DNA from 4 places in the Ammoniphilus sp. CFH 90114 genome. Region 1 is predicted to be linked to each of the others. Evidence: riboswitches for the same ligand, from Rfam matches in the RefSeq annotation. Region 1 holds a riboswitch; each other region holds the start of a gene.
What was found. A riboswitch is a leader RNA that binds a small molecule or an ion and turns the genes downstream of it on or off. The one in region 1 is predicted to bind cyclic di-AMP.
Positions count from the first base shown of each region.

Region 2: linked by a shared signal. The riboswitch ahead of EIZ39_RS13255 (potassium channel family protein) and the one ahead of EIZ39_RS11135 (C40 family peptidase) in region 1 are both predicted to bind cyclic di-AMP.
Region 3: linked by a shared signal. The riboswitch ahead of EIZ39_RS09070 (hypothetical protein) and the one ahead of EIZ39_RS11135 (C40 family peptidase) in region 1 are both predicted to bind cyclic di-AMP.
Region 4: linked by a shared signal. The riboswitch ahead of EIZ39_RS23865 (aspartate kinase) and the one ahead of EIZ39_RS11135 (C40 family peptidase) in region 1 are both predicted to bind cyclic di-AMP.

Region 1 is NZ_SDLI01000004.1:198,851-204,842, forward strand. Features, by position in the region: gene hypF (carbamoyltransferase HypF) at 1-1,129, opposite strand, end outside; gene hypB (hydrogenase nickel incorporation protein HypB) at 1,042-1,743, opposite strand; gene EIZ39_RS11130 (hydrogenase maturation nickel metallochaperone HypA/HybF) at 1,750-1,992, opposite strand; cyclic di-AMP (ydaO/yuaA leader) riboswitch at 2,176-2,349, shown strand; gene EIZ39_RS11135 (C40 family peptidase) at 2,356-2,901, shown strand; partial or broken gene EIZ39_RS11140 (GyrI-like domain-containing protein) at 3,314-3,520, shown strand; gene EIZ39_RS11145 (response regulator) at 3,638-4,537, opposite strand; gene EIZ39_RS11150 (ATP-binding protein) at 4,541-5,821, opposite strand; gene EIZ39_RS11155 (TRAP transporter permease) at 5,891-5,992, opposite strand, start outside.
Region 2 is NZ_SDLI01000005.1:194,935-200,926, reverse strand. Features, by position in the region: gene EIZ39_RS13265 (DUF3231 family protein) at 1-978, opposite strand, end outside; gene EIZ39_RS13260 (TrkH family potassium uptake protein) at 1,027-2,367, opposite strand; gene EIZ39_RS13255 (potassium channel family protein) at 2,400-3,059, opposite strand; cyclic di-AMP (ydaO/yuaA leader) riboswitch at 3,187-3,368, opposite strand; partial or broken gene EIZ39_RS13250 (catalase) at 3,661-5,719, opposite strand; gene EIZ39_RS27535 (VOC family protein) at 5,957-5,992, opposite strand, start outside.
Region 3 is NZ_SDLI01000003.1:289,191-295,182, forward strand. Features, by position in the region: gene EIZ39_RS09060 (hypothetical protein) at 843-1,046, opposite strand; gene EIZ39_RS09065 (Na-translocating system protein MpsC family protein) at 1,060-1,458, opposite strand; cyclic di-AMP (ydaO/yuaA leader) riboswitch at 1,592-1,733, opposite strand; cyclic di-AMP (ydaO/yuaA leader) riboswitch at 2,096-2,238, shown strand; gene EIZ39_RS09070 (hypothetical protein) at 2,423-2,761, shown strand; gene EIZ39_RS27710 (potassium-transporting ATPase subunit F) at 2,761-2,838, shown strand; gene kdpA (potassium-transporting ATPase subunit KdpA) at 2,872-4,527, shown strand; gene kdpB (potassium-transporting ATPase subunit KdpB) at 4,556-5,992, shown strand, end outside.
Region 4 is NZ_SDLI01000019.1:20,156-26,147, forward strand. Features, by position in the region: gene EIZ39_RS23860 (WG repeat-containing protein) at 1-1,190, opposite strand, end outside; gene EIZ39_RS23865 (aspartate kinase) at 1,343-2,728, opposite strand; cyclic di-AMP (ydaO/yuaA leader) riboswitch at 2,914-3,056, opposite strand; gene EIZ39_RS23870 (alpha/beta fold hydrolase) at 3,309-4,088, opposite strand; gene EIZ39_RS23875 (methyl-accepting chemotaxis protein) at 4,205-5,038, opposite strand; gene tpx (thiol peroxidase) at 5,270-5,767, shown strand; gene ahpC (alkyl hydroperoxide reductase subunit C) at 5,894-5,992, shown strand, end outside.

The sequences.
Region 1 (5,992 bases):
TGATTTCTCTAGAATGGACTACAAAGAGATCAGCCATCCCTCGTAGGTGATGAAATGCTTCTTTATTGGTTCTTACAATGGTTTGCCCATGCAAATTGCCACTGGTCGCAATAAGAAAAGATAAAGAAGTTGAAAACAATAAGGTATGTAATGGCGTATAAGGAAGCATTACTCCTATACGAGCATAGCCATCAGCTAGAATCGAAACATCAAGGTACTTTCTCAACAAAGGTTTGGGTCTGAGCAGAACAATAGAAGCCCTTCGGTCTTGCAGGAGATTTCGCTCCGTCATGTTAATCACAAAATACTTCTCTAAGGTTGCAAGATTCCTCACCATAAGGGCAAAAGGCTTGCGAACTCGATGTTTTCGTACCCTCAATTTTTTGATAGCCTCAGGTTGTGTCGCATCGCAAAGGAGGTGAAAGCCACCTATGCCTTTTACAGCCATAATCTCTCCACGTAAGAGAGATTGTTGAGCAATCCTTATCCAGTCTCCTTCTATGGGTGTATGCTCATAGATCCTCACTTGTACAAGGGGACCACAATCCGGGCAGCATAAAGTTTGAGCATGAAAGCGTCGTTCATTAGGATCTGTATAGTCCCGTTCACAGGAAGGACAGAGCTTAAATGCATGCATCGTTGTATCTTTTCGATCATAGGGAAGATGATGAATGATAGAATATCGGGGACCACAATGAGTGCAGCTGGTAAAGGGATAGTGGAATAATCGATGCTGGGGATTCAGAATCTCCGATAAGCAAGACTGGCAAACCGCTAGATCGGCTGGAAATGGAGGGAACGCTAACCCACCTTGCTTGCTTTCACAAATACTAAACTGCTGATATCCGACAGGAGCTAAAGTCACATGACTTAAGGTATCAATACGAGCTGGCTCTTTTGTTTCGTATTGCAAGGATTGCATAAATTGATCAAGCTGATGTGTCCAGCCCTCTACTTCTATTGTGACCGCTCCGGTATCATTTCGCACGTATCCTTTCAAATGATAAGCATGGGCCAATCGAAAAACAAAGGGACGGAAACCTACTCCTTGTACGATTCCGCTGACCTCCACTCTTCTTCGTTCTTTTTCATGAACTGTACTTGTCGATCCACGAGCCAATTGATCCATGTATCCATTCCCTCCCCCCTCAATGCCGATACGAGAAAAAGTTGTACTTTAGGATTCATTTCTCTTAGGGTTTGGCAGAAGGACTCAAGATGAAAAGGAACATAGGGAAGAAGATCTATTTTATTGAGAATCACCACATCCGCACACTGAAATACGGTAGGATACTTCAGGACTTTATCTGTCCCTTCTGTTGTACTCAAAATCGTAATACGAAGATGTTCTCCTAGATCAAACTCGGCTGGGCAGACTAAATTTCCTACATTTTCAATGAGGAGACAGTCTAGCTCCTGAAGTTGAAAGTGAGGTAAAACAGAACCAATCATGTTGGAATTGAGGTGACATGCACCATGGGTATTAATCTGAATAACCTTCGTCCCAAGGGATGCAATTCTTTCCGCATCAAGCGAAGTCGCTACGTCTCCTTCTATTACACCTATTCTCAACTTATCTTGAAGACTTTCTATCGTTCTCTCAAGAAATGTCGTTTTCCCAGAACCAGGTGAACTCATTAGGTTGATGGTTAAGATAGAATATTGATTAAATTTCTCTCGATTTTCGTCTGCCTTGAGTTTGTTATCCCATAAGACATCCCTTTGGATGGCGACCTTTTTCATCTCCTGCTATTCTCCTTCCATATAGTCAATATAGAAGTCATATCCTATCCTTTCTTCTATTTCTAGAGACGCACCATTCAACATGGATTCCTTTATCAAAAGACTAAAAGCGAACTGTAAAGACTCCACATGAACCATCCGACTAGAGCCCACAACCAATTTTACATTTTCAATTCTATTCCAACCCTCTTTTAGTGCCATCTCCTCGACAATGGTTACAATGCCACTCGCTAAACTGAATTCATGCATAGTTATGTATATTCCCGACAAAGGAAACTATACGACAATCCTAAACATAAAAAATCAATAAAAGAGCTTTCACACCTAGAAGATTGGTGATCAAGCCCTTATTTAATAGCTGAACAATGAGAATGGTTAATAAAAACAACATACCCAATATCCTTACATTAACATACCATAGACAGTATGCTACCCTTTTTATAGCCGAAACTTCACCATTTTTTTAATGAAGTGCGGGGGATATCTTTTCTAAATCGGGCGTTACTCGCTTGATTTTGGGGTTAATCGCAGCATCGCATTGCGTAGGGTTGTCATCCTTCAATCCGAACCCGACAACTAACCTCGTAGGCAAACAAAAAGGAGGCATATGTAATGAAGAGACCACTTGCTTTACTAGTGGCGGCGATGACGATCACAAGCTCTAGCATCGTATTGTCTTTCGCTGGACAAGCTAGCGCACAAACCTTCCAAACTCAAGCCACAACGGGGCAAAAGATTATACAAGCAGGAATGAAATATATAGGTACACCTTATGAGTTTGGTTCTGACCGCACAAGCAAGAGAACCTTCGATTGCTCCGACTTCACCCGACGCGCCTACTTAGATGTGGGGATTCGAATTCCTAGTAATTCAAGAACCCAAGCTGAACATGTAAGGAATTTAGGTAAAACATCTACCAAGTGGCAAAATCTAAAGCCAGGAGACCTCATGTTCTTTATGTCTTATAGAGGAGTCAATGCTTCTTCCTATGCCGGTTTAAACAAGTTTAATCAAAGAATTACTCATGTTGCTATCTATCTAGGCAACGGTAAGATCTTACACACCTATTCAAACCAATCAGGTGGAGTGAGAATTGATAGTATCTCCGGAAGGCATTGGGAGCATCGCTTTATCTTTGGTGGAAGCGCCACTCAATAGAAAAGAGCTATTAGAGCCTGCACACGATCTTGTTGTGCGGGCTTTCTTACGTGGAATTAGCGGAGAAACTTCCGTTATTAGCCAAAGATTGCTAAAAATGCCCTAGATAAGCGGAAATTTTTCCGCTAAGCTCGCTGGATGCCACAAAATAAGTATGATACTTGCAAATAACAGGAAATATTTCCTCTATTTAGCCTAATTTCGTGCCTTTTCTAGAAATAAGCGGAATTCCTCCGCTTATCTCAACCCCTAACTAACCACCATGTATCTTTCTATATTCACATCTACCCTCTTTTGATAGAGTATAGTCAGTAATACCGGTCTTATGATCGCACAGAATAACCGGAATACATGGTTCGTCCATGATAGGATAATGATTAAAGGAGATGACGAGTGTGGAGTGGCTGATGAAGAGGAATTTACGCTTAGGACGATCCCGGCTGCTACCTGGGCTGTATTTACCTCCATCGGACCCATGCCAGGGGCTATACAACAAGTCTGGTCAAATATCTTTCAAGAATGGTTCCCTTCTACAGGCTACCAACATAGCGGCAGACCCGAACTTGAGGTGTATCCAGCAGGAGATACTACCGCAGAGGATTATCAGTGTGAGATATGAATTCCCATTGTTAAAAAATAAAAAAATTTGAGGGTGTCCCTAAAGGTCGGTAAAACCGACACCTAGGGACCATCCTAGAATATTCTACTGTTATTCGATTGACGTTCAACGGTCGGTCTATTGTTCCACTAACTTATCTAACGTATCTAGATACAAAACATGCAAGAACTTCTTAATGTTGACCTTGCTTTTCCCTCGTTCTTCTGATTTTTCAATTTTCATCATTTCGAGTCTGACATCGTGAAAATCAAAGTAACGGACAGCGTAATGTTCAAATTTTGGGTGAGCATAGTCAGTCAACCCGAGCGATGCAAGATGATTCAAAGAAGCCAAAACCACCCGGCGAAGTCGCTGCTCGATGGCCTTGCCTTCCCGAATGACCTCTGAGGGTTCGGCTTTGGATCTGGTTGCTAGCGATTCGTATAATTCTTTTAAAGGAGGAAAGTTTGAACACTTCGTTTGCACGAGGTACTCCATTATGCTAATGATCTCCTCACTGCCGCTCTCCCCTACGATTCCCAAGTCGCTTAATAAGGAAACCACGACTTCACGTATTGAATGAGTCTTGGCACTGACGATGCGCTTAGGCTGGAAATGATCTAATCCATTCAGCGAATTTTTAATTGTCCATAATGAACGTTGGAGGTGTACATATTCTTTCACTTTATTCATTACGTTTAAAACCTCAATCTTATTAATCGGCTTGTGAATGTAGAATTCCACCCCCATTTGATACGCTTCACCCACCATATCCTTATTAACAACTTGAGACAGCATGACGACTTTTCCCTCGTAATTCCTATCCCTTAGTTCCTTCATGGTTTCTATCCCGTCAAGTTCAGGCATGAGAAGATCCATCAGAACAATGTCCGGATTTTCTTCTTTCACCATTCTTAAGGCCTTTGACCCATCTTCAACTGTTCCGATTACAACGCCTATGTCATGGTCCTCTATAATCTGGGTAAGCATCCTGCGACACACCGGATCATCATCAACAATCAGAATACGAGCGTCCATTATCTACTCTCCTTTTTTCACTAATTCATAAGTGGATAGCACGATCGTAAAGATGGTCTCCCCTGGCCTTGACTGAACACGAGTATACCCATTTAAGGATTGCACAATGTCGCGCACATGTGACAACCCAATTCCAGTTGCAGCGACTCCTCTTTCATTGAACTTCGTAGTAAAACCACCCTCGAATAAAATAGACATGTCCCCAGGGTGTATGCCTGACCCGGTGTCTATGACCCGGAAGATGGTTTCGGCAGAATTCCCGTGCAACTCTAGTGTAATTGTCCCTTCTTCCGATATCGCTTCAACGGCATTTGCCGTTAAATTATTCAGAAGGGTAAGCAAGGGAACATACTCTGTCGTTGTATAATCCATTTCTACTAGGCAATGAATTCGGACCTTCTTGTGCAGCATCTCTGCGTATTTTCCATTTGCCCTTGCCACAAAATCCATTACTTCTGAAAGTTTCATTTCCATCGTACTTTCGCGGTCTACTAAATTCATTAATCCCGCCAGGATTCGTTGGGAATCCTTCTTGACCTCATGAATCTGCTGAGAAATATCTAGAGCCTGTCTGCTTAATTCAGGATGGTTCATCTCCTTCAAACGACGATATAAATCATAACTTCTGGCCGTGATTTGTTCAATATGATCCATCGACTTTTGCAGATAAAGAGTCTCTCCGTATAATCCCGTACCAACCTGAAGCATTTGTTCGATACGCTTTTGCTGTTCTATGTGCTGGGTACGCAACCGATGGATGGATAAGCTATTATATAAACCTAGAATAAAATAACTGCGGAAAAGAGCAACGATCATCAAATAGGCCACTAACCGGGGGCTGAATTCAACTCCTTCAGACAATAAATGCCTTATAAGTAATTCTACAATATTTGAAGAAAAATCAACTAAAGAAATATACAGCCCTAACCGAAAGGGAATAAATTCAGGGTCATCTCTCCGAAGGATTCGCAGGCCTACGGCGAAGAAGAAATAAAAAAAGCTCGAAGGCACATGATTTGCCAAACTCTCAGTCAATGAAAATCCGTGGAATGGAAAGGAAGCAGCATCAAGTCCTACCCTAAATACCAGGATGAAAAGCGCTGTAATCAATCCGCTGATTGTCCACGAAACATAAGGAAATAGCAAAAGCAGAAATAAAAATACACTGGTTCCTAGGGCAAACCTGAAGTCCTGCCCGTTAAAAGGGGTAATGCTCAATTCTCCAGCTAATGTGGTTAGGAAAGCAATCAGAAAAACAATCCGGACTTGTCTGTCCAATTCCATAGTTCTCCCTTCTATAAAGAAGGAAAACAGCCAACCCTCTTGTAAGGTTCGCTGTTTTCCATATTTTATCTATGCCGCATCCAAAGTAGTATCGGCATTTTTTCTTCTTTGGCTTAGCCATTGCGAGCCAAAGATGACAGCTAGTGTACCAATACCGATTGTATCGGTGAT
Region 2 (5,992 bases), on a different contig from region 1:
TGGTGCTTTCGGCGGTTCCTCGAAGTATCCATGTTTAATTAATAAGTTAACTCCATCCTCCGCAAATTGGCCTACCTCAGCCATAATTCGAGTATACTGGGCAAATAAATCTCTCCTTGTACTTTCACTTAAGGAGAGACCATATAACGACATGCCATACGCATTTAAGTTTGCTACTAATGTTAACATTAGCTTATCTGAAAACGGAGGAACGGTTGAAGTAGTAATACCTATTCCTCCAAACGTTGGAGGGATTAGGTCATCTTCTTTTAACAATGAACTGAAGATTTCCATGAACTTCATCGATAAATGTTTACCTCGCAACATGTATTTTTTTACATCTTTATCTCGAGCGCATTGACTGAATGCACTCATTAATTGCTGACCAATGGCATTGCGCTGAATATTCAAATATAGATGTGTAATCTGTACAGTATGCAGGGGTCTTCGCTCTCCCAGCCACCCTGTTATGAATCCTTGTTCTTTTACAAAATCAACCTTGTCAGGATATGGAACATAGGGAGAACGAACATAAATTCCTTTCTCAAGCAATAGATCCATGATTTTATTCTGGATATGCGAAAAGGAATGAAGTCCTTTTATGAAAAAGTCTCTTAAATCATACCGTGGACAACAAGAGACTGCTAATCCATACGTTTCAATTCCTATCCTAGCCATATAATGTAGGTACTGTATAATAAAAGTGTCTGTAAACAGTTTAGGTGCAGATTTATTAATATCATCTTTGGTCATTCCCATTGGAATAGGGAATTTCTCTTTTTGAAAAATCTCCTGCAACTGTTTTATTCTATCTTCTTTTAAAGACAGTTTTTCCTCCGTTAGTGAAATGATCTCGGGATCTTCCAGCGTTGATAAAAAGTGTTGGATCATACATACATTCAACGTTTCCATTTCATATACTTTCCACAAATTCGCGACTTCTGACGAAGTCATTTGTATAGATGAGTTTCCTTCCATAAAATACCCCTTCCTATATTTATATGGAATATTTTGTCCAACAATCTTCTATCCGATTAGAATCCTCTCTTCCACGTACTTCACCCTACTTTTATCACTGAATTTCATCAGTGCAAATGCCATCGTTAATGGACCAATTCTCCCAATAAACATGAGAATGGTGATCAGTACTCTGCCCATTGGAGATAGGTCTGCTGTCAACCCTGCTGATAATCCGACGGTACCGAAAGCTGAAATCGTCTCAAATAAAATGAGTACAAGGTCCGCTTGTTCCGTATACGTAAGGATAAAGAAAATAACACTGATAAACATAATCGCGGTAACGGCAATCGAGAAGGCTTTATTCACCAGCTCCCAAGGAATCCTTCGCTTAAAGATGCTGACGTTATCTTTCGCTGTTAGAACTGACCATAGGGCTAAGAGCATGAGAGCGAATGTTGTTACTTTTATCCCCCCACCTGTGGAAGCAGACGAGGCCCCGATAAACATCATAAACATCATAAAGACCAAGGATGGGACCATCATCTGCCCTATATCAATCGTGTTGAATCCTGCCGTACGGGTAACCACCCCTTGAAAATACGAAGCCCACCACTTATCCGCGAGAGGAAAATTACCAATCGTGTCTGGATTACTGAACTCTGTTGCAAATATAATTAGAGTTGCAATGATATTGAGAATTAAGGAAACAAGTAAAGCAATTTTTGAGTGCAAGGATAGTTTCCGTAAGGATTTCTTGTTCCACAAGTCCAAAATAACAGTAAATCCAATCCCACCAGCCATAAATAAGAAAGTGATAACAAGATTAATGGTAGGGTCTCCAACCCACTTGCTTAAACTGTCAGGCTCCAGACCGAATCCAGCGTTATTGAATGCAGAAATAGAATGAAAGATCCCATAGTACAAGGCGGTACTCCAAGGCATCTCATACGACCAACGAAGGGCTAGCAGAAGAGCACCAACGGATTCCATGAAGACGGTTAAGGAAATAATTAATATCACCAGCTTGACTACTCCTTGAATAGAAAACTGATTTAAAGTACTTTGCAGTACCAACCTTTCTTTTAAACCAATCTTCTTTCCCAGGATGATAAACATAAAGACCCCAGCCGTCATAAAGCCCCAACCGCCAATTTGAATTAACGCCAACAGTACAATTTGTCCGAACAGCGTGAAGGTCGTTCCTGTATCAACAACGACTAATCCGGTCACACAAACAGCAGAGGTTGCTTCAAATAACGCATCAATAAATCCCAATTGATGTCCTGGTCGTGTAGAAATCGGAAGCATTAGAAGTAAGGTTCCTACAACAATCAGAAAGCCAAATCCAAGTATAAGCAATCGAGCAGGATGAAGCTCAATAAGATTGAATTTTTTTAATGAAATCATAGCGCAATACCTCTATATTGTTTTGGTAGAATTTATATAATATGTTGCTCAAAGCGCCTTAGATCTCGGTTCTCTCCTATAACAACAAGGATATCATCTTTCTGAATCGTATCATCAGCTTGGGGTGCAATATTAATATGGGCTCCGCTCTTAATGGCCATCACGTTCACCCCAAACCTAGCACGAATATTCAATTCGATAAGAGATTTCCCGACGAGCCTTTCTCCTGCAACGACTTCAACTACACTATAATCTTCAGCTAACTCAATAAAATCCAATACATTAGGTGAAACCAAATTATTCGCTATTCGGCTGCCCATATCTCTTTCAGGAAATACGACCCGATCGGCGCCAAGCTTATATAGAACCTTTCCATGACGCTCATTTTGTGCCTTTACTGTAATTTGCTTTACTCCTAATTCTTTCAGAATAAGTGTGGTGAGAATACTCGCTTGAATATCATCTCCGATCGCTACGACGACGACATCAAAGTTCCGAATCCCAAGCTCCTTAAGGGCTTGCTCATCTGTTGCATCTGCTTGGACTGCATATGTGACATATTGAATATATTCTTGTATTCGTTCTTCACATGAATCAATTGCCATCACTTCATAACCCATTTCATAGAGAGTTTTAGCTACACTCGAACCAAAACGTCCCATACCGATCACTGCAAATGTTTTTGCTGGCATGCTATGGCTTCCTTTCAAGTTTACATTATTTAATTATCATTTCCAGTAAAGACAAAAAACCACAAAGAGAGTATCTCTTCGTGGCTTCTTCACGCATCGTCAAAAACACCATGCATCGGCACGATTATCCACCTCTCTTTATACGCTTACGAGGTTAGCTGTCGGATTCGGGCGTGAGAGTCGCCCTACCTGTGAAGAATATAGTCCACACAAGATTCACCCCCTAATTTGTGTTCTCTTCAACAGAACAAGAACACAAACCAAACTTGGGTCCCCCGCTTCCAATTCGGAACTCAGCGATTTGATTTTACTTATGCAAGATATCTTACTTCTTGCCTACATTTTTTGCAAACATTTTATTAAGCTCAACTAAGTTATTGAATTAAAATCTTACATTAAAGAATTTTAAACTTTGCCAAAGAGCCACCCCTAAAAAGAAAACCACCATGACCAAAGTTAGCCAAGAGTGGAAGCTCTTTTTGTTTCGTAATATTTTGTAGGTAGAGAATATGAGAATGCAGATGAATATAGCCATTCCTGTAATGGCTATTAGACTATAAAGAACGAACATTATCAACTTCCTTACAGATTTTAGAATTATTTATTTACGATTCCAAAAACGCCGCTGAGTGATAGCAGTTTAGAAGTTCACTACAGAAGTTGGGATTTTTGGCGGCAAAAACGACACCCGCTAAATTATTCTTTTTTGATGCCTGGATATAACTCAGTGCCGTTGTTGCTATTCTGATCGGTTTATAGTGTTTATAGGCTCCCTGAATAAATTCCACGATATTTCTATCCAATTCCTTTTGATTGTCTGAACGTCCACCTACGACATATAGCGAGTCATGAAGTACGTGATGGGTGGAAAGAAAGATCTTATTGACCTTAAATTTCGTACCATCCTCTCCAATGACCGTTCCAAGCTTGTCACTAACCATATCTACAAAAACTCCATTTTGAACAAGCATGTCAATAACACTCTTGACCTCTTTACCATGAAATCCATGTCCAATTAAAACCCCAACCCTTAATGAATGAGGATAATGAACTGTATTCGCTTGACTTAATGCAGGGGATGAAGCTGTATCCGATACATGCTGGCCGGTTGGAGGCTTAACTCCAACATGATTAGCAATCCTTGTCGCCATTTCCTTATCAACATGAACAAACATATCAACAACCTGCTGACGAACGGATTCGCTCTCAACTTTTGCCAGTTCGAAACTAAAGGCTTCTATAATGTGCTGCTTTTCAACGAGAGACATACTATTCCAAAATAACCTTGCATGAGTGAAGAAATCTTTGAAAGATTCACTGCTGGCCTTAATCTTAGGACCTTCTACATGCTCTGGATAATGGACAAACCCACCTTCCTCTGGAGGGGTCGGTCCTGGTGTATTATTCGCTATGGAGTTTCTATAATAATTAACTTGATCGACATCAATCCGGTGTCGGCTAAATCCGTCTCGCTGGTTATTATGGAAAGGACAAAGGGATCGGTTAATTGGCAAATCCGGGTAATTCGATCCTCCTAACCTGTGCATTTGGGTGATTTTATAGGTGAATGTCCTCCCCTGTAAAATGGGATCATTACTAAAGTTAATCCCCGGAACCAGATTGGTAACGTCAAAAGCGACCTGCTCTGTTTCAGCAAAGAAATTATCTACATTTCGATTCAGTGTCATCTTCCCGATGATCTCAACGGGGACGAGCTCCTCTGGCCAGAGTTTGGTTGGATCAATCACGTCAAAGTCAAATTTTTGTTCATCTTCTTCCGCAATCATTTGTACACCAAGTTCAAAGACAGGATAAGCACCACGCTCAATGGCTTCCCTTAGATCTCGTCGATGATAATCAGGGTCGAGTCCCCCTATCATCAACGCTTCCTCATTAAGCAACGAATGGACACCGAGGATGGGTTTCCAATGAAATCTCACGAAGGTACTTTTCCCCTGTTCATTGACAAAACGAAAGATATTGACACCAAACCCTTCCATCATCCGCCAGCTTCGTGGAACACCTCGGTCCGACATCGCCCACATGACAAAATGAGCGGATTCTTGATTATTAGCGACAAAATCCCAAAAGTTATCATGTGCGGCCGAGGCTGTCGGCATATCGTTATGCGGCTCCGGTTTTAAAGCATGCTGCGAATCTACAAACTTAAAAGCATCATGAATAACAAATACAGGAAACTGAAGTCCTAATAAGTCGTAGTTTCCTTCTTGTGTATAAAATTTGACAGCAAAACCGCGTATATCCCGTGCCGTATCCATGGACCCTTTGCCGCCTTGTACGGTAGAAAAGCGCACAAATACTGGTGTTTTTAATCCAGGTTCCTGCAGGAATCCAGCTTTTGTATATTCTTTCATCGACTTATATAGCTCAAATTCACCATGCACTCCAAATCCTCTTGCATGAACGACTCTTTCCGGAATTCGTTCCGTGTCAAAGTGCATCTGTTTTTGAAAGAAATGAAAATCCTGCATTAATACAGGGCCTCGATCTCCTGCTTTTAAGGTTGACTCGTTATTTGAAACCTTCAGTCCTTCATTCGTCGTCAATCTTTTACCGGTATTTTTTATACGAACCTGCTCTAACTGCTCATTTTTCTTATTTCCATCCCCTTTTTTGTTGGATCCTGATGATTTGTCCATAGAATCACCTCACAAAGCGCTTTAAGTTTAACCCACTTTATATGTATGTGTGCTCTTCCCTTCATTTAGTACAGCGGGTTACACATAAAGACAATGAATGCGCAAGGAGGTTTACATGGAAGAATAGTCAGGATTTCTTAAAGAAAGTGACAATCCACTTCCTTGTAAGAAGCTAATCTGATCGAATATCCTTCCCCTGCTATCCTTGGTCTAGGAGGTTTCATATCAAGGTTTAACTCATCTATTTTTTAGATACCCATCGACATCTTCATC
Region 3 (5,992 bases), on a different contig from region 1:
ACTAAATAGAATTGCGTCTGTTGTTTGTAATTGGATTGTTCAAAATGGAAGCTTACCGAAGAAGTTACACTTGAAGACATTCATAAACATGGAAATTGCTACATTGAGCTTAAAGTAAATGAACCTAAAAGAGCCATCGTGTGGAAGCGAGCAATAGTGGGAACTCCAATTCAATTGGATATCATGAAGGGGAAACGTTCAAAAATCTTGTTGTTTGTTATTTTGTTATTATCGCTATTTTTGTGGCTTAATTCATTAAAACTAACGGAACAGGTTCAATGGTTCACTGGGACGATATCATTGGACTGTGTATGCAAATTAACCATTTATTTATTTTTCCACTTACTTTTGGAGTGTTGACGGCCTTTATTACTGTTCAGGAATACCAAACAGAGGCAGTAATTAATCTATTTATTTTACCATTAGCCGAACAGCTATTATCTTGTCCAAAACAATAACTTTATTCATTATCCTAATGGCATTAAACTTTATTTCTTACATCTTAATGATAGGAACAGCATTTCTATTTATCCATCCAGGAAGAGCAAAAGACTTATTCATTACGCTGCGATTGCGTTAAAAACAATTTTTATGCAGTTCTTGCTTATACCTGTGTTTATCTGTGTTGGTGTTTGATCAAGTCATTAAATACCAACGATTGTTGCTGCTCGTGTTTTTATCATGGTGGACTTTGTTTCATTAGCTATGTCTAGTATAGGACCTCTTAGAACTAGGGAACAAAGAGTGCCAAACATTTATGGTTTGGCACCCTCATAAACATGAATGATTTTCAGTCATCTTTTTATAATAGCTCAGATTCGATAATTCTCCGTTGTAATTGGCTAAGCTTTCTCTAAAGCAACGACATTTTTGATATCAATGTCAGTAATGGTTTTAATTTGACCGTCATGGAGGGTAATCTCTGCCATCGATCTGTCTGGACTTAACCAAGTCAATTTACCTTGGATGCGTGTCTGGTGCTTGGTCATAACCTCAACAATCATATTCTGATTAGCAAATAATTGTCTACGAATTTCTTCTATCATGATAGATCCCCTTTTAATTGGCTGATAATTTTTTTCCTGTGCATTCTTTGTCTAGCATTTTTTCGACATCTCGATCCATCACGAAGACTTCAATACGTTCTTCTGTCTTAGTGCTGATATCGCTATGACTACTTAGTACTTTACATCCGGTGTATCGTTGAACAATGGCTTCAAAATCTTGACTATACATCTCACGTAGGGTTTGTCTCATTTTTTTAATTAATCTTCGACCTTGATCATTTTTAACCAAGTGCTTTTCTTCCACGGTAAGAACCCCTTTAAAGCGAAGAATAACCATATCCTCTACAATGTAGGTCTTTGCCTCCTGTGGACCACGTCCAATTAATTCTCTTTGGAATTTAATAAATGCTTCGCTTAACTCTGCTTCTAATTTCTTTTTTGTTGAAGCCATGGGTATCCTCCTAGATTATGGTTAAAGGGGAGAGCACATGCATTTTGGACGCAAAAAAGCCACAAGAAGAGGTCTCCTCTTGTGGCTTTTGAATTCACCACAAAATAAACGTGATGAAAAGCACGCGAAAAAAGATGCCTCTCTCTAACGCTGACGAGGTTAGCTGACGGATTCGGGCATGAGAGTAGCCCTACTCAAAAGAGATTCACCCCTGTGATGGCAGCCATCACGATGGTTCCCCCGCTCTCCTTAAGGAGATTAAGCGATTAGCATGTTTATAACATTTGATATGGGATGATCATACATGCTGTTCACAAAATTTGTAAAGAGTGAAAATCACAAGAAAAAGCTGAAAAAGTAATCTTGATTGCGCTAACATTTATGGTTTACTTATTTTTTCTAGCTCTATCTCTGTTTATTAGGATAAATAGAAATCTTACACTTTAGAAATTCAAATCATTTATAAAAAACTTAACTAAAACCATGAAAATGGGAGAAAAAGATAAAGACAGTTATAAATACGTAGAAAACAATATTGTAATCTCGGGTAAATGCAAAAAAATGGCTGAAATTGAAGCAATTCAAAGCTTCACAACGATCGACAAATGAGATTATAATAAGTCACATCAAGCAAACAATTGCAGATCGGCCAAATCCCAGGGCACCTGGGAACGGAGGACCCAATTAAGTGGGGTTAATTCTACTTCGGTAGAAGGGATGAGAAAGCTTCTTCGCCATCCTACCCGTCAGCTAACTTCGTCGGCTAAAGCGAGGGAGGTCAATGACCGCCTATTTTGAGGGGGCTTTTTTGTTATCTAGGGATCTGGGTGACAAAAGGTTTCTTTAAGATGAATAAACGCAGGTCTTTTTGTTTTGCTTAAAATTAAATACCACTGTTTAAAAAGGAACAGGGAGACAGATCGCAAAGAGGGCACTACGTGTCGGCTGGGCGTTAGGTAGACCAATGAGTACTTTTTCTCCACATGTGGAACGAAATCAAGCTAGTAACAGAACGCTTTACGCCTATTTGGTGTTGCGTACGAATTTGATTTCGTTTCGTGGGGTTGAGGTAAGCATTGGTCTATTTTTTTTGCTCCAGGGTGAGTGGTTTGAACCGATTCAGGCCGTTCACAAGGGAGTAAGAGGACGTAGCTCACAGGGCTTCTTGGTGACGGAGAACAAGGAGGTGTTGAAGATGATGGACGTTTTTATGGTGTTAATCATTGTGGGTCTAGCTTCTACGATGGTGGGACTAGCGAAATTTTCTGAGCAGGTAATTGAGAAAGGAAGCGATAGATCATGATGATCGTTTTGGGTTTGGTAACAGCAGCCACCTTTATCTATCTAGGATACGTATTAGTGAACCCTGAGAAATTTTAACTACCATTTGGAGGGATTACGTTGACAACGCCATTGATTTCTGTTGGGATTACCTTGCTTCTAGTATTATTACTTGCTAGACCTATGGGTCTATATTTAACTAAAGCATTTGATTACAAGCCGACAGGTGTGGATCGCATCTTCGGATTTGATAACTGGATTTTAAAATTAGGCGGTGTACGAAAACAAAATCAAAGCTGGAAAGAGTACGCGCTGGCTATTATTTATTCGAATACCTTAATGATTTTGATTACCTACACGTTTTTCCGAATTCAAGGCGTACTACCACTGAATCCAAGTGCGATTACGGCGATGGAGCCGACCTTATCTCTGAATACAGCAATCAGCTTTATGACCAATACAAACTTACAGCATTATAGTGGAGAAAGCAGCTTATCGTATTTAGCTCAGATGATGGGGATTGTATTCCTCATGTTTACAGCACCAGGTACTGCGTTAGCGGTTATTATCGCTTTTATCCGTGGATTAGCTGGAAAACCTTTAGGTAACTTTTATGTGGACTTAATTCGATCCATTTTCCGAGTGTTGCTCCCCATCGCTTTTGTAACGGCTATTTTCTTTGTATTGCTTGGGGTGCCACAAACGTTAGATCCAACCGTTACGGCAACGACAATCACCGGTGAAGAACAACAAATCGGAAGAGGACCGGTTGCTTCCTTCCTTTCCATTAAGGAATTAGGAAACAACGGAGGAGGATTCTTCGGAGTCAACTCCGCCCATCCATTCGAAAATCCGAATGCGATTAGTAATTTGATTCAAATCTTACTCATGTTGTTATTAGGAACAGCTACACCATTTGCTTATGGCCATATGGTAGGAAATGCGAAGCAAGGCCGCGTATTATTCGTTTCGATGTTCATGATGTTTTTAATAATGGCGGGTGTTTCGTTATCTTCTGAGTACGCGGGTAACCCAGCTTTAAATTCATTGGGAATCCAACATGAGCAAGGAAGCATGGAAGGAAAAGAAGTGCGTTTTGGGGTTGCTCAATCTGCCTTATACTCTGTCGTTACTACCGCTTCCGAAACAGGAGCAGTTAACACGATGCATGATACCTTAACACCAATCGGTGGAATGATCACGATCTCCAATATGATGTTAAACACCATCTTTGGAGGGGTCGGGGCTGGGTTCTTAAACGTATTGATGTATGCGATGATTGCGGTTTTCTTATCTGGGTTAATGGTGGGTCGCACACCCGAGTTCTTAGGTAAGAAAATTGAAGGAAAGGAAATGAAGCTGATTGCCTTAACCTTGTTGGTACATCCGATTTTAATTCTAGTTCCTACAGCGATTGCGGTCATGCTTCATCCGGATACGATTTCAAACCCAGGCTTCCATGGAATTACGCAAGCGATGTATGAGTATACGTCATCCGCAGCGAATAATGGTTCTGGCTTTGAAGGCTTAGGAGACAATACCCCATTCTGGAATATTTCAACGGGAATCGTGATGTTCTTGGGCCGTTACTTCTCCTTCGTGACGATGTTAGCGGTGGCGGGTTCGTTAGCTGCAAAGAAGAGTGTTCCTGAAACTGTAGGTACCTTCCGTACCGACACTCCATTATTTGCTGGGGTATTCATTGGAACCGTACTTCTGGTTGGTGCGTTAACCTTTTTCCCAGCGCTCGTTCTGGGTCCGATTGCTGAATACTTAACCCTTCGCTAAGTGTGAAGAACTCGATGGAGGAATGGAAATGAGTCAAAATAATAAATCAATGATGAATTCAGAGATGGTCATCCATGCACTGAAACAATCTTTTGTAAAACTAGACCCACGTATCATGGTGAAAAATCCCATCATGTTCGTTGTGGAAATTGGCTTTGTCATCACCTTACTCGGTACCATCTTTCCGAGTGCGTTTGGCGGAGCGGTTCCTTTCTGGTTTAATGTCACGGTTACATTGATCTTACTAGTCACCATTTTATTTGCTAATTTTGCAGAAGCTTTGGCCGAAGGGCGTGGAAAAGCACAAGCAGATTCGCTGAAGAAGACGAAGAAGGACATCTTAGCGAAAAAGCTCGTGAATGGAGCCATTAAGAATGTACCTTCTACGGATTTACGGAAAGGGGACATTGTCCTCGTAGCTCAAGGTGAACTCATCCCTGGCGATGGGGAAGTCATTGAAGGAGTGGCTTCCGTCGACGAATCGGCGATTACAGGTGAATCTGCTCTTGTCATCAAAGAAGCAGGTGGAGACTTTAGTTCTGTCACGGGTGGAACTCGTGTCGTGAGTGACCAAATTAAGGTTCGCATAACCAATGATCCAGGAGAGTCCTTCTTAGATCGCATGATCTCGCTCGTGGAAGGCGCTCAAAGACAAAAAACACCAAACGAAATTGCACTCAACACCGTGTTAACGAGTTTAACTTTAATCTTTATGATTGTTGTGGTTACGTTGCCTTTTTACTCCAACTATTTAGGGTTTACCCTTGAAGTTCCCTACTTAATCGCTTTGCTCGTTTGTTTAATTCCAACGACCATCGGGGGGTTACTGTCTGCGATTGGGATTGCGGGGATGGACCGTGTCACCCAATTCAATGTTATTGCGATGTCCGGTAAAGCCGTCGAAGCATCTGGTGACATTAATACGATTATCCTGGATAAAACCGGAACCATTACCTTTGGGAATCGGATGGCCAGTGCATTAATCCCAGTTGGAGATTCCAAATTAGAGGACCTAGCTGGTTGGGCAGCGATTAGCTCGGTGCAGGACGAAACGCCAGAAGGACGTTCAGTACTTGAATTAATGAAAAATCAGAAGCTCAAATATAATGAATCCTTGGCTTATGGAAGTGACTTTATCGAATTTAAAGCGGAAACTCGCATGAGTGGATTGGATTTAGAGGATGGACGTCAAATTCGCAAAGGCGCCGTCGATGCCGTGAAGAAATGGGTATCCGTTCATGGAGGTCAGATTCCTGCGGATTTAGATGCCAAGAGCAATCAAATTGCCAAGGAAGGTGGAACACCGCTGGCTGTCGCTGTGGGTCAAGAAATCTTTGGACTCATTTATCTGAAAGATACGGTTAAGCCTGGTATGCGTGAGCGTTTTGAGCAACTGCGAAAAATGGGCATTAAGACGATTATGTGTACGGGGGATAACCCACTGACGGCAGCGACGATTGCCCGG
Region 4 (5,992 bases), on a different contig from region 1:
TTTCCGTTAAGATCGGCAAAATAGTATTCAGAACCCTTCCCTTCAATATGACGTTTCATCAGCAAGGTCCCTTCATTATAACCTACTAATTCATGCGAGATATCATAATCAACCGAAGCTATTCGTTTCCCACTACGATCAATAATTCCATAGGTTATAGTCGCCTTTCCTTTTTCCACTAACCCAACAAGAGCATACCCCTCTGATACATAACCGTATGAAAAACCTCCAGGGTAAGAGAATGAAGGAGGAATAACTACTTTTCCACTTTCATTGATATAACCTTCTCGGTTATTTGCAGTTCCCTTCGCCAGAGTTACAGCGGCTAGACCTTCCGAAAACTCATTGGCCCAAGAAAATGTACCCGGAAACGCAAGGCTTCCATTTTTATTAATATATTTATACTCATTTTCTTTAACAGAGACAAGAATAGGCTGATCCCCATTCGGTACCAGGATACTCTTATATTGAGGTTGGACAACAACCTTGCCCTTCCTATCTATCAGTCCAAAGATGAAGTTACCATTCTTATCTCTCTTTTCTATCGGAAATAATTGTGGTTTCTGTTTCACTAATGTACGAGAGAGTGTGACCGGTCGCTCTTTCGCTGTTGTCAGACCTTTCTCTTTCAAATTTTTTAGTATTTGAACAGCTTCCGCCCTTGTCACCAATGCCCCTTTATCAAATCCTTCTAGGGTTGCCTCCGTTTTGCCGCTTGCCAATCGATGATTCAACACAAATTGCACGGAATTATCCACATTATGATGATATCCCTGGCTGGATGCCATAAATTTAGCTACATCCCCACGAGTAATTGGCTTATTTACTATCTCTTTTTTATCAAGCCAGTTCATCTCCCTCGCTTTGTTGTAGAATGGCTCGGCCCAATGTGTACTGCTTGTAGATAGTCCTTGGTTGGTATTTTTATAGCCCTTCACCAGCATCGTCAAAAATTCGCTCTCTTTCACATAACCTGTGGGTTTCACGGTATGATCAGGATAGCCTGTGATGATCTTTTCTTGCACTCCCCATTGAATCGTTTTATATCCCCAGAAAGACGGGGATAGATCCGTAAAGGTCATCTCACTTGAGACTATATTCGATTCTGCATAAGTAGAAGGAAGAGTGAGAGCATAACCTGCTAGAAGGACCGAACAAGACAGGATGATTTTGCTTAGAGATTTTTTCATATTTAAAAATGACCTCTTTATTTTTGATTTATTAGTACGCTAAATCTTAGACTTGCAATGGAACAAATGGTTGCAACATCCCTAGAGGGAATTTATCCCATATAAATAAGAAAAGACCAGCTCTGGAATTACCTGAGCTCGCCTTTCTGTGGTTACAAACTTGCTACTTTTCCTTTGGTCGTATGATAAACCTCAAAAAATTCCTGATAGAGAGCATGGACCGCCTTTTTCATGTGATTCTTTTTGACCCCAAACATCATGCCTACTTCCGAGCAGCCTTGGTTGATTAATTCCACATTGATCTTTTGCCTGGACAGTACACCCGAAGCTTTAGATAAAACAGAGAGATTATTTCTCATCTTCGGTCCTACTAGCATCACGACAGCCAGATCACGGCAGACCATGAGTTGATCTACGGCTAGCTCTGCTTTCATCCGTGCCGTTATGCGAGCCTCTTTTTCCCGACTTAAATCCCCCTCTCGGAATAGCAGGGAAATATCATCATTTCCAGACAGATTATATTCAAGCGGAAGATTCTCCTCCTCTAGAATTTGTCTCAGCTTAAAACCAAAATCCGGCTCTGAGTGCATGAGATATTTACAAAGATAAATACTGCAATAGCCTTCATCAGAAGCAATGCCGGCCACTAAGTTGGAGTCTGCTTCTCGTCTGCTCACAATCATGGTTCCTGGTGCGGATGGATTGTTGGTGTTTTTTATACATATAGGAACCTTCGCGCGAAAAGCGGGGATAAGAGCTTCATCATGAAAAACTTCGAAGCCTGAATAAGAAAGCTCCCTCATTTCCTTGAAGGTCAATTTGTTGATACCACGAGGGTTGTTGACAATATTCGGATTTACGACAAATACCGAATCTACATCTGTAAAGTTCTCATAAAGATCCGCTTGGACAGCTGCAGCAAGGATCGAACCCGTAATATCTGATCCCCCTCGGGAAAAGGTCACAACCGTACCCTCAGGATTATAGCCGAAAAAGCCCGGAAAAATTAGAACTCCCGATTTTTCTTTTAGAACGCGGAGACGAAGGTAGGACTCTGGGAGCACCTGTGCTTTCCCATTTTCTTTAGTCAAAAGCAGCCCCGCCTCTTTAGGATCGATATAATGAGCCTCAACTCCCTTACTTCGCAAGTAGGCAGCCACAAGCTTCGCGCAATGATCCTCTCCACTCGCTTTAAGCAACTCCATATACTTCGTTCTATCTTGTGAATCAGAATATAGCCGCTGAGAAAGATCCGTCCTTATGTGATCTAGGATTTCATCAGACAGCTCCAAACCACGAACCATTTCCTCGTAGCGGGAAAGGACTGCAGAAAAAATTTCTTGGTATGGCTTATTCTCCAAATACTTCTCGGCACAAGAAATCAAAAGATCTGTCACCTTAATGTCTTCTTTATAGCGTTTGCCAGGGGCAGATACAACTACTATTTTTCGAGTGGGATCATTTAATATAATGTCACTCACTTTTTTCACTTGTGAAGCAGTAGCCAAGGAAGTCCCGCCAAATTTACATATCTTCATCCATCCGCCCTCATTTCTTAAGTATAATATTCATTTGAATCATGCTGCCTAGCATGAATAAGAATTTAGACAGCACAAAAAGACCTGCATATTTATTTAACCAATAGAATAACTTTACACCTCGTACTGCCCACATTTAACAATGCTAACAGTACAAAAAGCCCCCTTGATTTTTGGCGGTCTATGACCTCCTTCGCTTTAGCCGACGAAGTTAGCTGACGGGTAGGATGGCGAAAGAGCTAACTCATCCCTTCTACAAATTGTAAAATTAACCCCACTTACTTGGTTCCTCCGCTCCCAGTGTACTGGGATTAGGCCGTTATGCTGTTTTTTTACTTTCTTAAGTTTATACTATTTGGGTAGTTATGGAAATCAAGCCTGCTTGTAATATCCTGGTATATTTATTCAAAAAACCATGTCCTATAACCAGCAGCCCTTTTATTCTTATTATTCCTCCCAAATACTCCATGAAATTAGAATTCTCTCATGAATCAGGATGGGAGCGATCTCCGATTACTCAACAAAAAGAAAGAAGGCTGCCATAGCAGCCTTCTCGAAATAAAACACGAGGACTTCCTAATTATTTATTATTGGTTTGGATCATGAACTCCCGGATCAAGCTAGCGAACGCTTCGGGTGCCTCTAATGGCAGGTGGTGAAAGACCCCTTCCATCTCGTGCAGTGGTCCACCCGTGATCCGCGCAAGTTCTTTAGCGCCCTCAGCTGGCATTACTTGACTTTCCTTCGCACGAACGAACCAGGTGGGGCAGTTAACCTGTTCGGCCAGTGCCACTGCTTCAACCTTTTCGATGGCCAGTGCCCGTCGATCAAATCGTTCTCCCCAACGCCCATCCTCCTGTTCATGATAGCAGTCCTGAGCAACTTGCTCCACTCGTTCCTTCGGGGCGGCGTGCTGAGGGGGCAGGAATCTATAATTAGCCACAGCGTCTTGTAGAGTGTCGTAAATACGTCCACTCTTTTGAGCAGCTTTGTGTAAGCCAGCTAACTCCTCTTCCGGGGAGTCCATTTTCATATCAGCGACTAGTAAAGCTGAAGGAGGACGAACCCCCCGACTAGCCACTTTGAGCCCCACATAGGCTCCCATCGAATGACCTACGATGGCATAAGGCCCGTCGAATTTCTCGACAAGCTCCTCGATGTCTCTTGCGTAATCATCGAAACGGTAGCTATCGGCCCAAGGACTCTGACCGTGACCTCGAAAATCAGGGGCGATCAGATAGTACTCCTTCTCCAGGTAGGGTGTTACCCACTTCCACCAGCCACTGTGACAGGCAAGGGCGTGAAGGAGTAACACGGGTGGATTTTTTGGATCTCCCCACGTTTGATACTTCATCTCCATTGTCTTGACCTCCATTCTCCGTGATCGTTTAATTCCATAATAACCCATTGTATGTATCGTACATTTGAGAGATTTAAACGTCAACAGAGAGTTACTTGTTAGGAAAGGCCCTTCATTTACAACTGAGAAGCATATTTATTTATCTCTTTACCAAGCTCGTCAATCTCTTTAATGAACTGAGAGATTTGATCCGTTGACTTAGCTTGCGTATTCCCAACCTCTACCACTTTGGCAATGGAATTAGAAATAGCATTCATAGACTTTTGCATATTGGTCAATGTCTCTCTGATTTTTACGGTAGAATTAACCGTTTCTAAGGATAATTTACGAATTTCGGTTGCTACTACACCAAACCCTCGTCCCATATCCCCTGCTCGGGCAGCTTCTATTGATGCATTAAGTCCTAATAGATTGGTTTGATCAGCAATGTGTTTGATGAAAGTCAGGACTTCGTCTGACTTTTTCACTTCTTCACTGGCTTGTTTAGATTGCAGGAGCAAGTTATTGCTAATGTTAGCTAACTCGTCTGCTCCTTTTGCAACCGTGGTAATTCCCATGTTTGCCTCTCCTATAGATTTCACTATTTGTTCAGAGAAGCGAAGCAACTCTTTTTCACTTTGCTCTTGGATCTGTATGGCAATGGCTCCGATGACCTCACCATTTTCGTTAAAAATAGGCTCAGCAAGTCCCGTGAACGAGAACCCGAAGAATTCAGCAGGCACATCAGCTTTTATTGACTTGCCGTATCTGATTGTGTCTGCTAGAGGCTCCTTAGGGTTAATTTTCATACCTGGTTTTACGCCAATATTTATTTTTTCGCCAGGATAATAAGCAATCCACTCCTGTCTGTTTGAAACACCTATGCCCACTTTGGGCAGCATTGATTTTAAGATAGGTATCGTAGCGAGAATTGCTTCTAGTTTATTTACTTCAGTATGAACCACTGACATATTGGACCACCCTCGTATAAATTCGTAGTTATGTTTACTCTATTAGTACCAGAATTCTTAATTTTCGTCAAACTTTTGTATAATTTTATTATACAAAAGTTTGACACACTGAACAACATTTTTACTCCGCTGGTTTAGCTTATATAACAACATCTTATAAACTTGATAAATAATTATTATAATGACATAATTTAGGTGTGGCTTTATTTAATAGTTAGAGGAGGATTTTCAATGGCAAAGGTTACGTTTAAAGGAAACCCGATTACACTCTTAGGCAATGAAGTCAAGGTGGGCGATCAAGCCCCTAACTTTACGGTATTAGCTAACGATTTATCTCCCGTTACCCTTGAAAATTCTGAGGGAACCACCCGGATCATCAGTGTTGTCCCTTCCCTTGACACGGGAGTTTGCGACCAACAAACTCGCAGATTCAATGAAGAAGCGGCACATCTTGAAGGTGTAACGATTTTAACCATTAGCGTTGACTTGCCATTTGCCCAAAAACGTTGGTGTGGTGCTGCTGGAATTGATAAGGTTCAAACATTATCCGATCATCGGGATCTTTCGTTTGGAGAAGCTTACGGAGTCGTTATCAAAGAACTTCGTTTGTTGGCACGTGCTGTTTTTGTTATTGATAAGAACAATAAGATTACCTATGTGGAATATGTTTCTGAGGCAACCAATCATCCAAACTATGATGCCGCAATTGAGGCAGCAAAAAAAGCTTAAATGTCTTGACAATATAATTATTACTAAGTAATAATTATATTTAGATTGTAATTATTATATATAGCGATAGGGTTTTTTGACTGATCTAGCTATATATCACTTTCAAACACTAAGGAGGAATTTGTAATGTCACTAATTGGAACTGAAGTAAAACCGTTTAAAGCACAAGCTTTCCGCAATGGAGAATTCATTGAAGTTACTGATGCAGATCTGAAAGGAAAGTGG